Regions from separate parts of the Burkholderia sp. AU30198 genome, predicted to be linked through region 4. Evidence: predicted binding sites of a transcription regulator. Region 4 holds the regulator's gene; each other region holds the start of a gene.
The links. Region 4 encodes sigma-54, which starts transcription at its own class of promoters, with help from an activator protein. Its sites were predicted from a motif close to TGGCANGNAANCTGCTTT; they were not measured.

Region 1 (4,167 bases), on a different contig from region 4:
GTGCGCGGGAATGCCGGGAATGCGGTCGCCCGGCTTGACCGTCACGTTGCCGCTCGCATCGGCCGCCGAATTCGCCGGGCTGTGTTCGGTCCACGACGAACGGTAGGTCGCATCCACATAGCTGTACGACAGCCCGACACCGAGCGGGCCGAGCCGCGTGCGTCCTGCCAGCTCGATACCCTGCCGCCGCGTATCGCCGACATTGCGGAAATAGCCCTGCGCGCTCGCCGGACTGCTGATGAACTGGATGTCGTCGGTCAGTGTCGTGCGGTAGGCCGCGGCGCTCCAGGTCGTCGCCGCGCCGATGCGGCCGCGCACGCCGGCTTCGAACGTCTTCGAGATCACCGGCCTGAGTGCCGGATCGGCGATGAAGTCATTCGGCAGCGAACACGGTGCGGACGGGTCCGCGCACGCAAGCTCGATTGCGGTCGGCGAGCGCATGCCTTCGTTGTAGGCCGCATACGCGGTGAAGCCGGCGACCGGGTTCCAGTTGAGCCCGACCGCCGGATTGAAGCGCGAAAACGTATGATTGCCGTCGAGCAGTGGCTGCGTGCCGCTCTCGTCGCCGATCTGCGCTTTCGACCAGTCGTAGCGGCCCGACAGCGTCAGCGTCCAGTGCGGCGTCAGCGACAGTGCGTCGCTCAGGTACACGCCGAGATTCGCATTACGCGTCTTCGCGCTGGTCTGCTGGACGAAATCGCCGACGCCGATCGCCGCGCGCGTATCGGTGAAGTACGCGTCCTGCGACGACGCGACGTAGCGCGAGTTCGCGACATCGGCCGCGACGCCCGCGATCAGCCGGTTGGCCATCCCGCCAAGCGTGCCGAGCAGCGTGAGCTGCACGCTGCCGCCGTAGCTGTCGGTGACGATCGTCGACTGCGCATTGCTGCCCTGCACCGTGTCGATCGTGCCGTCGTCGCCGGCGGATCCGTAATCCGTATTGTTGTTGCTGCTCGTATTGGTGTTCCGCAGATGCCGGTAGTACGCGTTGCCGCTCAGCTCGACGTGCTCGCCGAAGAACCGGTCGCCCGACAACGTCAGGTACCCGGCGCTGTTGCGGTTCTGGTCCGGATACGTATACGCCTGCTTCGGGTTGCCGAGAAACGAGCGCGGAATCGTCTGGGTGCCGTAGAGCGTGTTGTCCGCGCCGCCGCCCGCGATCGACAGCGTCGTGTCCGCATCGGTGTAGCGGAGCTTGCCGAACGCCTGCCGCACGCGGCTCGCGTTATGGTCCGCCCAGCCGCCATCGTTCGCGACATTCGCGGTGCCATAGTAGTCGAGGTTCGAGCCGATCGTCCCGCCCTGCTCGATGCTGGCGGTCTTGCGCCCCCACGAGCCGCCCGACACCTCCGCTTCGCCGCCCGGATTCGCCTTGCCGTTCTTCGTCGTGATCGCGAGTGCACCGCCGAGCGTATTGCGTCCGTATACCGGATTGGAGCCTGGAATCAGCTGCACCCGATCGATCGCCTGCACAGGCAGGATGTCCCAGTTCACGACGTCGCCGAACGGTTCGTTCACGCGCACGCCGTCGACGAACACCGACAACCCCTGCGGCGTGCCGAGCAGCGGTGACGCGGTGAAGCCACGATAGTTGACGTCCGTCTGGTACGGGTTGCCCTGCGCATCCGCGATCGTCACGCTCTGCAGGTTCGCGGCGAAGAAGTCGGTCAGCGTCGCACGGTGCTGTGCGTCGAGTTCCGCGCCGCGCACCGTCTGCACGTTCGCCGGCACCTTCGACAGCGGCGTGCCGATCCCGAGCAGCGGCGTCGTGCCGACGACGACCACCGCCGGCAACATGACGGCCGACGCTTGCGGCACGATGGCGGCGGCCGGTGGCGCCACGCCCTCCGCCTGCTGCTGTGCACGGGCGCTGCCGGGCGACAGCCCGACCAGCGCAAGCGCACCGATGGCCGTGCCGACGCGTCGCACACGCCGGCCGCCCCCCATCGCGCAGCGCCGCCCAACTGCCTTTGGCCTCCTGATCATTTCCGTTGTCTCCGCGTTTTTTGTTCCGCCGGCTCGTGCAATGCACCGCGCAGCGATGTGGTGTCGAGAAGCCCGCGTGCGAGAACCGTGCCAGCGCTGCCTGCGATGCGCACCGATTCCGCGCGACAGGGGAGCGTGCGACGGCCCGCCTGTCCCGCGTACTGCGCCACCTGTCATGTTTGGCAACACCTCATGCGCGGCGGTGTACCTGAATGCAACACCTCCGTGGGTGCCGGGACGCGACGCGTCCGACAGCGCATCGCGCGCGCCGCGCCGGTATGCCGCGCCGCGCCGGCTTCGCGCCGCGATGGCATGCGACTTGCGTAACGGGCACTGCACTCGGCCCGGAATCCCCACCGTGCCGGCGCGACCAACCGTTCGCGGCGGTGCGATCACAATGACTCAGGAGACAACCATGAAGAAACTCTCGGCTTCAGCGAGCCGGCTGGCGACGATCGGAATCGCGGCGGCGGCCGCCGTCGCGCTGAACCCCGGCCTCGTGGAAGCGGCCGCGGACTACCCGGCCGTGACCTACCAGCGGCTGACCGATGCACACACCGATCCGGGCTGGCTGACCTACTACCGCACCTATGACGGCCGCTCGCATTCGCCGCTCAAGCAGATCGACACGTCGAACGCGAAGGATCTCAAGCAGGCGTGGGCCTACAAGTTCCCCGCCGACCTGAAGCAGGGCTTCGAGGCCACGCCGATCGTCAACGGCAACTATCTGTTCGTGACGACGCCGAAGGACAACGTCTACGCATTCGATGCCAAGACGGGCAAGCAGCTGTGGAAATACGAGCCGAAGCTCGGCGCCGCGTCGTTCAAGACCGCGTGCTGCGACGTCGTGAACCGTGGTGTCGCGCTGTACGGCAAGAACGTCTATGTCGCGATGCTGAGCGGCGAAGTCGCTGCGCTCGACGCGCAGACCGGCAATCTCGTGTGGAAGAAGCAGATGTTCGAACCGGGCCTCGGCTACGCGTTCTCGCTGGCGCCGCTCGCGCTCGACGGCGCGATCGTCGTCGGCACGTCCGGCGGCGAGTACGGCATTCGCGGCTACATCGTCGCGCTGAATCCGGAGAACGGCGCCGAAGTCTGGAAACGCTACACGATCCCCGCATCCGGCGAAAAGGGTGCGGAAACCTGGCCCGACGGCATGCAGAGCCACGGCGGTGGCGCGGCGTGGCTCACCGGCACGTACGACGCCGCGTCCCGCACGCTGTACTGGGGTGTCGGCAACCCGGGCCCGTGGCTCGCGGCGCTGCGCCCCGGCGACAACCTGTATTCCGACTCGCTGCTCGCGCTCGACGCGAAGAACGGCAACCTGAAGTGGCACTACCAGTACACGAACAACGATACGTGGGACTACGACGGCGTGAACGCGGCCGTGCTTGCCGACATCAAGTACAAAGGCAAGGACTACGACGCGATCATCCACGCGGACCGCAACGGCTTCTTCCACGCGATCGACCGCACGACCGGCAAGCTGATCTATGCAACGCCGTTCGTGAAGGCGTTGTCGGTCACCGGCTACACGGCTGACGGCAAGCCGATCCAGGACGAATCGAAGTTCCCGAAGGCCGGCACGACGATCGAAACGTGCCCGAGCTTCCTCGGCGGCAAGAACTGGTGGTCGATCTCGTACGACCAGGAACGCAACATCGCGGTCGTCCCCGCGTTGCATGCGTGCATGAGCCTCACCGGCAAGTCGGTCAGCTACATGGAAGGCCTGCCATATCTCGGCGAAGGCTTCGAAATCAAGCCCGAACCGGGCAGCGAAGGCTACGGCGAACTGACGGCAATCGACGTAAACACCGGCAAGAAGCTGTGGAGCCACTGGTCGAAGAAGCCGTGGAACGGCGGCGTCGCGACCACCGCGAGCGGCCTCGCGTTCAGCGGCTCGCTCGACGGCCACCTGTATGCGTTCGACACGGCGACCGGCAAGGTGCTCTGGGAGAGCCCGCAACTTGCGAGCGGCATCATTTCCCAGCCGTCGGTATATGAGGTCGACGGCAAGGAATACGTCGCCGTGCTCGCCGGCTACGGCGGCGCGAACCCGATCTGGGGCGGCCCGATGGCCGACATCGCGAAGGACGTTCCGCGTGGCGGCACGCTCTACGTGTTCGCGCTCGACTGACCAGGCGCCAGGCCCGAGTCGCGCCCGCATGCGCCCGATGCGGG
Region 2 (4,167 bases), on a different contig from region 4:
GCTGCTTGCCGGGCGCGACTTCGAGCGAACCGGCACCGCCCACCACCACGAGCCGCTTCAGCCCCGCCTGGCGCGTGCCGGCGACCAGCGCCTTCGCGGCCGCGACGACCTTCGCCGCATCGTCCTGCTTCGGACCGTATGCGCTCGCGACGACGTCATGGCCCGGCAGCGCGGCCGCGATGCTGGCAGCGTCGAACAGGTCGGCCGCCTTCGCGGTGATGCCGTCGCCGGCCGCGCCCGGATGGCGCGACAGCGCGGTCACGCGATGGCCGCGTCGTGCGGCTTCCGCGGCGATGCGCGAGCCGATCGTGCCGGTGGCGCCGAACAGCGCGATATTCAAAGTACGTTGCGTCATATCGATTCTCCAGTAAGAAAAATATGTAACACAGTTAATTACATATAAGACCGAAAAAAAAACGGGGCAAAGCCCCCGTTGCGCCGGCCGCCGCGCGTATCGCGCCGCCCGGCTTCCTGCCCTGCCGCCGGTCACCCGCCGGCGCGCGCCGCCTGTTGCGTGCGCTGCTCCAGATCGAGCACGTCGGCCGTGACGTCGGCCAGCGTGCGCGTGGCAAGCGATGCTTCCATCGCACGCTGCGCATCTCCAATATAGTCGATCAGCGCGCCCTGGATGTGCCGCCCGACGAGACACGCGGGATTCGGCGCCTCGCGGTGCAGCGCGAACAGTTGCGCATCGTCGACCGCGCGATACACGTCGAGCAGCGTGATCGCGCCGGGCTCGCGCGCCAGCAGCGCACCGCCGCCCGCACCCAGTTGCGACGTGGTCAGCCCGGCTGCCGCCAGCATCGACAGCAACCGGCGGATCAGCGCCGGATTCGTGTTCACGCTGCCCGCGATGATGTCGGACGACAGCGGTGCGCCCTCCTGCATCGACAGCAAGGCAAGCACGTGGACGGCAAACGCGAACCGGCTGCTGGTATTCATTCCTCACTCACTTGACGACGCCGGCCCGTCCCGCAGCCGGCGACATGTGTAACCATCATAATTACATTTCGCGGATCATGCAAGCCCGCGTCACTCTCCGCTCGCGGGCTTGGCGCCCGAGGCGTTCTGCTTGCTCCACTGCTGGAGCTTCTTGCCGGCTTCCGCGATCTGCGCGCCGGCTTCGGAAGCCGCATGCGCGACAACCGCGGAAGCGGCTGCGTCGATCTGCGCCTGCGCGGCGGACGCAAGGCCGCTCGCGGACAGCGGCGGCACGGCCGACGCCGCGGACGCGATGCCGGCCTTCGCGGCGTTGATCTGCTGGTTGACCGTGCTCGCCACCTGGTCGAGCGCCTTGGCCGCATTGTTCGCGGCATCCGCGGCCGCGCTCGCGGCCGTATCGGGTTGCGTGACCGGCGTACCGGACTTCTCGCAGCCCGCGAGCAACAGCAGCGCACCGGCGGCCACGGCCGCCAGTACGGACCCGGGCACGCGACGCGCCCGCGAAGTCTTCATGTTCATCAGCAATCTCCGGCCGCGCATCGCGCGGCCTCGTGGTTGGACCGACGTCGATGATACCGCCTGTGGAACAGGGCCAATCACGCGCCGTTATTAAAAATGGCTTTCAATTTCGGACTCGTCTGATTCAATCGTACGCGCGAGAACACTAAAGTAGGCACGCTTCAATCCGCTTCGGACCTGCCCCTTTTTCTCATGAATTTCCTCGTCGATTGGCTCATCGCGCTAGCCGCCGTGCTCGCCGCCACCTTGTTCCTGTGCCTGCGCCCGCCGTCGGCGCGCCGCCTGGCCGCATCCGGGCGCCCGCGCCGCGTCGCGTCCGCGCGCCTGCTCACGCAGGCCGTGATCGGCTTCTGGACGGCCGCGCTGATCGTCGCCGAAGGCATCCTCGGCCCCACCGCCGACGGCCAGTCGCTTGCGGGCTTCGCCGCGCTCGCGTTTGCCGCGCTCGGGCTGACGACCGTCGCCGCCTACTGGTCGGCGTGCGCGCTGCGGCTGCGCCGGCCGCCCCTGCTGTTCCCACGCCACTGACTCGCCGGAACGGTGCGCAGCCACGCACCATCGCGCACCATCACGCACCACGCCGCACCAATCGGCACGTCACACGCACCAGTTCCGCACGCACCGCACCACGCGCGTGCACCGGGCATCGAACCCGCCCTGCACCGGCCGCGCCCCCTTCCCGTGCACGATTCACCGGAATACCGCACCACGCGGTGTTGAAGCACCAACTCCACGCAGCCGTTCACCAAGTTGGCTCGATACTTGCGTTCCTTGCCCGTTTTTTGCGCAAGGAAGCCACGGCATGGATGGTCTGAAATCCGGCGTCGACACACTGTTCCTGTTGATCGGCGCCGTCATGGTGCTCGCGATGCACGCGGGCTTTGCATTTCTCGAACTCGGCACGGTCCGCAAGAAGAACCAGGTCAACGCGCTCGTGAAGATCCTGGTCGACTTCTCGGTGTCGACGCTCGCGTATTTCTTCATCGGCTACACGATCGCGTACGGCGTCGAGTTCTTCGACGACATCGGCACGCTGTCGCAGCACAGCGGCTACGCGCTCGTGCGCTTCTTCTTCCTGCTGACCTTCGCGGCGGCGATCCCCGCGATCGTGTCCGGCGGCATCGCCGAGCGCGCGAAATTCAATCCGCAGCTCGTCGCGACGCTGATCATCGTCGGCTTCATCTATCCGTTCTTCGAAGGAATCGCGTGGAACAACCGCTTCGGCGTGCAGGCCTGGCTCACGCACGCGTTCGGTGCACCGTTCCATGATTTCGCGGGCTCGGTCGTTGTGCACGCGTTCGGCGGCTGGGTCGCGCTGCCGGCCGTGCTGCTGCTCGGCGCGCGCCACGGCCGCTATGCGAAGGACGGCCGGATCGCCGCGCACCCGCCGTCGAACATCCCGTTCCTCGCGCTCGGCGCGTGGGTGCTCGCGGTCGGCTGGTTCGGCTTCAACGTGATGAGTGCGCAGACGCTCGACAAGATCAGCGGCCTCGTCGCAGTGAACTCGCTGATGGCGATGGTCGGCGGCACGCTCGCCGCGTGGATGGCCGGCCGCAACGACCCGGGCTTCACCTACAACGGGCCGCTCGCGGGCCTCGTCGCGGTGTGCGCGGGCTCCGACGTGATGCACCCGATCGGCGCGCTCGTCACGGGCGCCGCGGCCGGTGCGCTGTTCGTCGCGATGTTCACCTGCGTGCAGAACAAGTGGCGCATCGACGACGTGCTCGGCGTGTGGCCGCTGCACGGCATGTGCGGCGCGCTCGGCGGCCTCGCGGCCGGCGTGTTCGGCCTGCCCGCGCTCGGCGGGCTCGGCGGCGTGTCGTTCATGTCGCAGCTGATCGGTACGCTCGGCGGCATCGCGATCGCGACCGCGGGCGGCACGCTCGTCTACGGCGCACTGAAAGCGACCGTCGGGCTGCGCCTCGACCGCGAAGCCGAGTTCGACGGCGCGGACCTGTCGATCCACCGCATCTCGGCGACGCCCGAACGCGATTGAGCGTCTGACGAACGCCCTACGCATCATTACGTTTTCAATTCAAAAAACTTTCATCGAGCGTCCTTACACTTCGATCCAGTTTTCAATTTGCCTTCGCAAAGCTTGCCGAACGCCTGCTTCGCGAAGGCCATGCTTCCAACAACTGAAACTGGACTCCACATGCCCGCGTTGCCCAATGCTTCCCGTCGTCAGGCCCTGAAGATCCTCGCCGGCGCGCCGATGCTTCCCCTCTCCGGCCTCGCACTGCCGGCCCTGCTGACGGGTTGCGGCGGCGACGACAATCCGGCGTCGACGCCGGCCCCGGTCGCGGCCGCGTACACGTCGGCGACGTTCTCGGCAATGGCCGCGCCCTCGCTCGACAACGCGGCCGCGATGGCCACGACGACGGTCGGCTCGACGCTGTCGGTGTCGTTCTCGGACGGCTCGGCGCGCAACTTCAAGCTGGCGTACCGGCCGTTCTTCGTGACGGGCGACATGGTGCCGGACGGCAAGGGTGGCACGACGCTCGCGGGCGGCTATTACGACATCAACAACCAGCCGATCATCGACCGCTCGGTGGCCGGCAAGGAGCGCCAGTTCTATTCCGACTGCCCGGACGGCAGCTCGCTGCTGACGCTGAAGAACGCGAACGTGCCCGGCGTGAAGGGCAACACGGTGTTCGCCGTCGTGCAGTTCGAATACACGACGCGCGACCAGGCCAGCGCATCGCA
Region 3 (4,167 bases), on a different contig from region 4:
TCGGCCCCGGCTTCGACGTCGCGAAGCACCTGACGCCGCGCTACATGCCGTGGGACCAGCGCGTGTGCCTCGTGCCGAACGGCGACCTGTTCAAGTCGATCCGCTCGGGCCGCGCATCGATCGTCACCGACGAGATCGAGCGCTTCACGCCGACCGGCCTCAAGCTGAAGAGCGGCCAGCAGCTCGACGCGGACGTGATCGTCACCGCGACCGGGCTGAAAGTGAAGATGCTTGGCGGCGCACGCGTCACGGTCGACGGTCGCGCGGTCGACCTGCCGGAGACCGTGTCGTACAAGGGGATGATGTACAGCGACGTGCCGAACCTCGCGTCGTCGTTCGGCTACACGAATGCATCGTGGACGCTGAAGGCCGAGCTGATCGCGCGCTACGTGTGCCGGCTGCTCAACCACATGCGCGCGAACGGCTACGACACCTGCGTGCCGCGGCTCGGCGCCGGCGACCTCGGCGACGTGCCGGCCGTCAACCTGAGCTCGGGCTACATCCAGCGCGCGGCCGGCATCCTGCCGAAGCAGGGGCACAGCAAGCCGTGGAAGTTCCACCAGAACTACGTGCTCGATCTCGCATCGCTGAAGTTCAGCGGACTCGCCGATTCGGCGATGCAGTTCGAACGCCGCGCGAAAGCCGGCCCGGCGGCCACGACGCCGGTTGCCGAACCCGCACTCGAAACCCGCTGAGGCCGACATGACCCATACGCTCCATCTGATCCAGAACGTGCTGCTCGGCGTCGTCGCGGTGCTCGCCGCGCTCGCGCTGTTTACCGGTTACGTGGCCCGTCGCGTGACGCGCGCGTTTCCGCCCGAAGGCCGCTTCGTCGACATCGGCGGCGACCGCATCCACTACGTCGAATACGGCAACGGCCCGCCGCTCGTGTTCGTCCACGGGCTCGCGGGGCAACTGCGCAATTTTGCGTATCTGCCGCTCGCGCGGCTCGCGCAACGGCATCGCGTGATCCTCATCGACCGGCCGGGCGCCGGCCGCTCGATCCGCGGCGCAAGCTCGCAGGCGAACGTGTTCGCGCAGGCCCGCACGGTCGCCGCATTCATCGACGCGCTGCAGCTCGACAAACCGGTGCTGGTCGGCCACTCGCTCGGCGGTGCCATCGCGCTCGCGGTCGGCCTCAATCATGCGGATCGCGTGAGCCGGCTCGCGCTGATCGCGCCGCTGTCGCACGAGCAGAGCGAGCCGCCGGCGCCGTTCAAGCCGCTGATGCTGCCGTCGCCGCTCGTGCGCCGCTTCGTGTCGTGGACCTTCGCGATTCCGCTGACGATCCTGACCGGCCGCAAGGCCGTGCGCCAGGTGTTCGCGCCGGAAGACGTGCCGCGCGACTTCCCGGTCAAGGGCGGCGGGCTGCTCGGGATGCGCCCGCACGTGTTCTACGCGACCGCGACCGACCTGCTGTCGGCACCGGTCGACCTGCCCGCGATGGAGCGCCGCTATCCGGACCTCGCGCTACCGGTCGACGTGCTGTACGGCCGCGCCGATCCGATCCTGAACTGGCGCGAGCACGGCGAAGCGCTCGCGAAAAAATCGGCGCGCGTGCGGCTGAAGGTCGTCGAGGGCGGGCACATGCTGCCGGTCACGATTCCGGACGCCACGGCCGACTGGCTGCTCGAAGTCGCCGCTACGCCGGCCGAGGCGGCCGCGCCGGCGGCACGCATCGCGTAAGCCGCGACCGCGTAACAGCGCCTGATTCCGTGCCGTGCCGCCGGCGCTGCGGCGGAATCAGGCTTCGTCGTCGGGCAGCGACAGCCCGAGCTCCGATATCACCTCCCGCGCGCTGCGGAATGCCTCGACCGCGGCCGGCGCGCCCGCGTACAGCGCGCTGTGCAGCAGCACCTCGCGGATCTCGACGAGGCTCGCGCCGTTGTTGAGCGCGCCGCGAATGTGACCCTTCAGCTCCGTGCTGCGGCCGAGCGCCGCCAGCATCGCGCACGTGCACAGGCTGCGCGTCTTCAGGTCGATCCCGCCCCGCTGCCACGTGCTGCCCCACGCGTGCTCGTTCAGCCAGTTCTGCAGCGGGCGCGAAAACCCGTCGAGGTCGCGCATCGCGCGTTCGACGAACGCCTCGCCCATCACGTCGATTCGTCGCGCCTTGCCGTGTTCCCTGTCCTGTTCGCTCATGTCCGTGTCCTGTGTGGAGTGGTGGCTGCTGCTTCGTCGGCAGCCGGGGATGTCGCGCCATGTTCAGCGGGCCGGCGCCTTTCGTCAAAGATGCGGCCCTCGGTTCGAAGCTGCCCGCGTCACGCGATATCGAACGCTACGTAACATCGCGCCGCGCGTTACGGCGGCCTACGGGAACATCGCACCCACCGTGCCGGCGCGCCGTGCGTACCCATCGCGAGAAAGCACCGTTACGCCGTTTAAATCGCGCGTATATCCCCGATTCCTGCAATAAAGCGCGACACCGTTTCGTGAAAGCTGTCGTGGCGCGGAATTTGCAGTGGAGGCTTGGACACACTTCCAATGTCGAGGCCAACATGCACAAATTCTTCAAGAAGACGACGGTAACGATGGCCGTCTCGTCGCTGCTCGCACTCTATGGTTGCGGCTCGGTCGATGGACCGACGACCCCGCCGACGATCAAGCCGAGCACGTCAGGGACGGGCGGCAGCTCGGGGACTTCAGGTACGTCGGGCGGCGGGACGTCGGGGAGCTCCGGTACTTCGGGTAGCTCTGGTACTTCGGGTACTTCCGGTACGTCGGGTACTTCCGGTACGTCGGGCACCTCCGGTACGTCGGGTACTTCCGGTACGTCAGGCACCTCCGGTACGTCGGGTACTTCCGGTACGTCGGGTACTTCCGGTACGTCGGGCACTTCCGGTACATCGGGCACCTCCGGTACGTCGGGTACCTCCGGTACGTCGGGCACTTCCGGTACGTCGGGCACCTCCGGTACGTCGGGCACCTCCGGTACGTCGGGCACCTCCGGTACGTCGGGCACCTCCGGTACGTCGGGCACCTCCGGTACGTCGGGCACCTCCGGCACGTCGGGTACTTCCGGTACGTCTGGCACCTCCGGTACGTCAGGTACTTCCGGCACGTCCGGCACCTCCGGTACGTCAGGTACTTCCGGCACGTCCGGCACCTCCGGTACGTCAGGCACTTCCGGCACGTCCGGCACCTCCGGTACGTCAGGTACTTCCGGCACGTCGGGCACTTCCGGTACGTCGGGTACTTCCGGTACGTCGGGCACTTCCGGTACATCGGGCACCTCCGGCACGTCGGGTACTTCCGGCACGTCGGGTACTTCCGGTACGTCGGGCACTTCCGGCACCTCCGGCACCGGCGTCACCCCGCTCGGCAATGTCCTCCAGACATCCGGCAACCTCGTGACGGCACTCGGCACGACGGTCGCGAACGGCGGCGCTCAGATCGGCGGCGTGCAGATTCCCGGCACGAACCCGACGACGGCGACCAGCGTCGGCAATGCGGTCACGAGCCTCGGCAACGGTGTGCAGTCGCTCGGCAACGGCGTCGCGGCCGGCCTCGGCTCGATCGGCGTGTCGGCGAACCCGCTCGGACCGACGCTCACGTCGACCACCGGCCTGCTGACCGGCGCCGGCGGCGCGGTCAACAACCTCGGCAACGCGGTGACGAGCCTCGGCACGGGGCCGCTGGCGCCGCTCTCGCCGGTGACGACGCTGGTCGGCGGGCTCGTCAACACGGTCGGCGGCGCGGTCAACTCGACCGCATCGGGCCTCAACACCGCGCTGAACAGCGCGCCGGTCCAGCAGCTCGGCACGCAGGTCGGCACGCTGATCAACCCGATCACGAACGCGCTGACGGGCGGCGTCACGACGCCGGGCGCCACCCAGACGCTCGGCAGCGTGACCCAGCTCGGCGCGCCGCTCAGCAACCTGCTGGGCACGCTCGGCAGCGGCCTGGGCCTCGTCGGCTCGCAGGTGAGCGGTGCAACCGGCAACCCGACCGGTACGAGTCTCGGCGGATCCGTGACCCAGCTCGGCAGCACGGTGACGTCCGTGGGCGGCCTCCTGAACAGCAACACCGCCGGCAGCTCCAGCAGCGGCACGGGCGGCAGCAACCCGCTCGCCCCGGTCACGGGCCTGCTCGGCACGCTGACGGGCGGCCTGGGCGGCGGCAGCTCGAGCGGTTCGGGCGGCACCAGCGGCACGAGCAGCGGCGGCC
Region 4 (4,167 bases):
TTGCCGCGACGCTCGTGGCGCTCCCGCTGGTCGGGCTGGCGCCGCTCGCCCATGCCGAGAAGGCCGACCAGAACAAGCCGATCAACGTCGAGGCCGACAACCTGACCTATGACGACCTGAAGCAGGTCACGGTCGCGACCGGCAACGTCGTGATCACGAAGGGCACGATCATCATCAAGGGCGATCGCGTCGAAGTGCGCCAGGACCCGGAAGGCTATCAGTACGCGACCTCGTTCGGCAGCGGCAAGAAGCACGCAACCTTCCGCCAGAAGCGCGAAGGCATCGACGAGTACATCGACGGCGACGCCGAGCGCATCGACTACGACGGCAAGCAGGACCTGACCACGCTGACCACCGCCGCGACCGTGCGCCGCCTGCAGGGCACGACGACCGTCGCCGATACCGTGCACGGCAGCGTGATCACGTACGACGGCCAGCGCGACTTCTACACCGCGAAGGGCGGCAAGGACGTCGCCGCGCCGGGCAACCCGAACGGCCGCGTGCGCGCGATGCTGTCGCCGAAGAACGGCGGCCCCGCGCCGCTGAACGGCGCGCCGGCAAAGCTGTCGCCGTCGACCACGATCCAGGGGGCGCCGGGCCAATGAACGCGTTACCGAACCGCCAGCCGGCCGGCACCACGAGCTCGCTCGTCGTCCGCAACCTGAAGAAGCGCTACGGCTCGCGCACGGTCGTCAAGGACGTATCGCTCGACGTGAAGAGCGGCGAAGTCGTCGGCCTGCTCGGCCCGAACGGCGCCGGCAAGACCACGTCGTTCTACATGATCGTCGGCCTCGTGCCGCTCGACGCGGGCGAGATCTCGCTGAACGGCAGCTCGATCAGCCTGCTGCCGATCCACAAGCGCGCCTCGCTCGGCCTGTCGTACCTGCCGCAGGAAGCGTCCGTGTTCCGCAAGCTGACCGTCGAGGAAAACATCCGCGCGGTGCTCGAGCTGCAGCACGGCGAAGACGGCAAGCGGCTGTCGAAGGACGCGATCTCGTCGCGCGCCGAAGCGCTGCTCGACGAGCTGCAGATCGGCCACCTGCGCGAGAACCCCGCGCTGTCGCTGTCGGGCGGCGAGCGGCGCCGGGTCGAAATCGCGCGCGCGCTGGCCACCAACCCGAACTTCATCCTGCTCGACGAACCGTTCGCCGGCGTCGACCCGATCGCGGTGCTCGAGATCCAGAAGATCGTCAAGTTCCTGAAGCAGCGCAACATCGGCGTGCTGATTACCGATCACAACGTCCGCGAAACGCTCGGCATCTGCGATCACGCCTACATCATCAGCGACGGCTCGGTGCTCGCCGCCGGTGCGCCGAGCGAAATCATCGAAAACGAAAGCGTGCGCCGCGTGTACCTCGGCGAACACTTCCGGATGTAACTCCCCCTCGTGGCTGGCTGCACCCCGCCCGGCGTCGCCGCGCGGGGCCGCGCCCCGCTTCGCGGCCATGCCCGCGGCCGGGCGGCGCGCCGCGCGTAATCGCGGATGGCTCAACGCGCCTGGGTCGTGGCAAACTGCCGGTATGACCTCCTCCTTGCCATGAAAGCCAGCCTTCAACTCCGCCTGTCGCAACATCTGGCGCTGACGCCCCAGCTACAGCAGTCGATCCGGCTCCTGCAGTTGTCGACGCTCGAATTGCAGCAGGAAGTCGCGATGGCCGTCGCGCAGAATCCGCTGCTCGAGAACGACGACGAATGGATCGCGAGCCCGCTGCGTGTCGCAGCGGACGGATCGTTGATCGCGCAGACGCCTCCCGCACAGAACACCGAGCCCGCTTCGATGAACAGCGGCAGTTCGTCGAGCGATCGCGCCGAGCGCGACGAGCCGGCCGGCGCGGATGAATACGACAGCTACGCATCCGGCGACGGCAACGACGGCCCGCAGTGGAATCTCGACGAATTCGGCCGCTCGAGCGGCGCGTCCGACGACGACGACCTCCCGCCGCTGCAGGTGCAGGAAGCGGCGACGTCGCTGCGCGACCACCTGTCCGCGCAGTTGCGCGTCACGCAGGCCAGCCCGCGCGATCGTGCGCTCGTGATGTTCCTGATCGAATCGCTCGACGACGACGGCTACCTGACCGCGACGCTCGACGAAGTGCTCGCCGACCTGCCGCCCGAACTGGAGATCGACTGCGACGAACTGAACGCGGCGCTCGCGCTGCTGCACAGCTTCGATCCGGCCGGGGTCGGCGCCCGCTCGGCATCCGAATGCCTGAAGCTGCAGTTGCTGCGCCTCGATCCGTCCCCGACGCGCACGCTCGCGCTCGAGATCGTGTCGCAGCATCTCGAACTGCTCGCCGCCCGCGACTTCACGCGGTTGCGCAAGCACCTGAAGGCGAGCGACGACGCGCTGCGCGACGCGCACATGCTGATCCGCTCGCTGGAGCCGTTCCCCGGCGCCGCATACGGGAAGGCCGAGGCCGACTACGTCGTGCCCGACATCATCGTGAAGAAGGCCGGCCAGGGATGGCTCGCGGAGCTCAATCCGGAAGTCGTGCCGCGCCTGCGGATCAACAATCTCTACGCGAACATCCTGCGCAACAGCCGCGGCGATCCGTCGGCCGGTTCGCTCAAGCAACAGCTGCAGGAAGCACGCTGGCTGATCAAAAACATCCAGCAGCGATTCGACACGATCCTGCGTGTCGCGCAGGCGATTGTCGAGCGTCAAAAGAACTTCTTTGCGCACGGTGAAATTGCCATGCGCCCCTTGGTTTTGCGGGAAATAGCTGATACGCTGGGCCTACACGAGTCGACTGTCAGCCGTGTGACAACCGGGAAGTACATGCTGACCCCGTTCGGGACGCTTGAATTTAAGTACTTCTTCGGATCTCACGTCTCGACCGACACCGGTGGCGCCGCTTCGTCGACGGCCATCCGAGCCCTCATCAAGCAACTGATAGGAGCTGAAGACCCTAAATCGCCACTTTCGGACAGCCGCATTGCCGAGCTGCTGGCGGAACAAGGATTCGTGGTCGCGCGCCGCACGGTTGCGAAGTACCGCGAAGCCCTCAAGATCCCGGCAGTGAATCTACGCAAGTCTCTTTAAGCCTGCTGCCTGCCCGGCGGCAGGCGTGTTCCGGCCACCGCGCATACGGGGAACAGGCCGGGCGACCTGTCCGCGATACACCGCCTCGCGCGGTACGGGCAAGTCGACCGGAGCGCCGCCTCGATGCGGCCGGGTGGTCACTCGCTTGGAGAAGCACTATGAACCTGAAGATCAGTGGACATCATCTCGAAGTCACGCCTGCAATTCGCGAATACGTGATCACCAAGCTGGACCGGGTGCTACGGCATAGCGATCAGGTGATCGATGGCACTGTGATCCTCTCGGTCGACAACCACAAGGAAAAGGACAAGCAGCAGCGCGCGGAAATCAACCTGCACCTGAAGGGCAAGGACATCTTCGTCGAAAGTGCGAACGGTAACCTGTATGCAGCGATCGACCTGCTGATCGACAAGCTGGACCGTCAGGTCGTCAAGCACATGGAGCGCCTGCAAACGCATGCGCACGACCCGATCAAGCTTCAACCGTCGATCGACCAGATTGAACTGCCGCCGCAGTAACCTTCACCGCAACACACACGTCGCCCGGTTCGCCGGGCGTTTTTTTTGCGACTCCGCGCAGAGGTGCAACCGGTCCGTCCGCGCTGCGCCACGCACGCGGCTGTGCTCTATAATGTTCCGGTTATCGCCGGGGGGCGCTGGACGCGGTAGCTGCGTTGCAGGTTGCCGATGCCAAACGCCTTGATATCGCCGGACATGGGTAATCAGTCTGCCGCCGCAAGGAGACCCCAGGCCGCCCAATCGCCTGCCAACATGAATCGCCTAGCCAAAATCCTGCCCATAGAGAACGTCGTCATCGACCTCTCAGTCACCAGCAAGAAACGCGTGTTCGAACAAGCCGGGCTGATGTTCGAGAATCAGAACGGCATCGCCCGCAGCACCGTCACGGACAACCTGTTCGCGCGCGAGCGCCTCGGCTCGACCGGGCTCGGCGAAGGTGTCGCGATTCCGCACGGGCGCATCAAGGGTCTCAAGCACCCGCTCGCCGCGTTCGTCCGGCTCGCCGATGCGATCCCGTTCGAAGCCCCCGACGGCCAGCCGGTCGGCCTCCTGATTTTCCTGCTCGTGCCCGAGCAAGCCACCCAGCAGCACCTCGAGATCCTGTCG

Region 1: the regulator sigma-54 is predicted to act here: its motif matches at 2,295-2,312, upstream of LGN19_RS08830 (methanol/ethanol family PQQ-dependent dehydrogenase).
Region 2: the regulator sigma-54 is predicted to act here: its motif matches at 2,213-2,230, upstream of LGN19_RS16495 (ammonium transporter).
Region 3: the regulator sigma-54 is predicted to act here: its motif matches at 2,446-2,463, upstream of LGN19_RS10085 (collagen-like triple helix repeat-containing protein).

Annotation. Positions count from the first base shown of each region.
Region 1 covers NZ_JAIZSA010000002.1:706,094-710,260, forward strand. The annotation lists gene LGN19_RS08825 (TonB-dependent receptor) at 1-1,986, opposite strand, end outside; gene LGN19_RS08830 (methanol/ethanol family PQQ-dependent dehydrogenase) at 2,402-4,123, shown strand.
Region 2 covers NZ_JAIZSA010000006.1:351,576-355,742, forward strand. The annotation lists gene LGN19_RS16475 (NAD(P)-dependent oxidoreductase) at 1-355, opposite strand, end outside; gene LGN19_RS16480 (Rrf2 family transcriptional regulator) at 487-942, opposite strand; gene LGN19_RS16485 (hypothetical protein) at 1,033-1,461, opposite strand; gene LGN19_RS16490 (hypothetical protein) at 1,654-1,989, shown strand; gene LGN19_RS16495 (ammonium transporter) at 2,264-3,457, shown strand; gene LGN19_RS16500 (PhoX family protein) at 3,617-4,167, shown strand, end outside.
Region 3 covers NZ_JAIZSA010000003.1:261,665-265,831, forward strand. The annotation lists gene LGN19_RS10070 (flavin-containing monooxygenase) at 1-695, shown strand, start outside; gene LGN19_RS10075 (alpha/beta fold hydrolase) at 703-1,686, shown strand; gene LGN19_RS10080 (carboxymuconolactone decarboxylase family protein) at 1,744-2,142, opposite strand; gene LGN19_RS10085 (collagen-like triple helix repeat-containing protein) at 2,499-4,167, shown strand, end outside.
Region 4 covers NZ_JAIZSA010000008.1:76,513-80,679, reverse strand. The annotation lists gene lptA (lipopolysaccharide transport periplasmic protein LptA) at 1-605, shown strand, start outside; gene lptB (LPS export ABC transporter ATP-binding protein) at 602-1,378, shown strand; gene LGN19_RS18695 (RNA polymerase factor sigma-54) at 1,538-3,043, shown strand; gene hpf (ribosome hibernation-promoting factor, HPF/YfiA family) at 3,202-3,561, shown strand; gene LGN19_RS18685 (PTS sugar transporter subunit IIA) at 3,730-4,167, shown strand, end outside.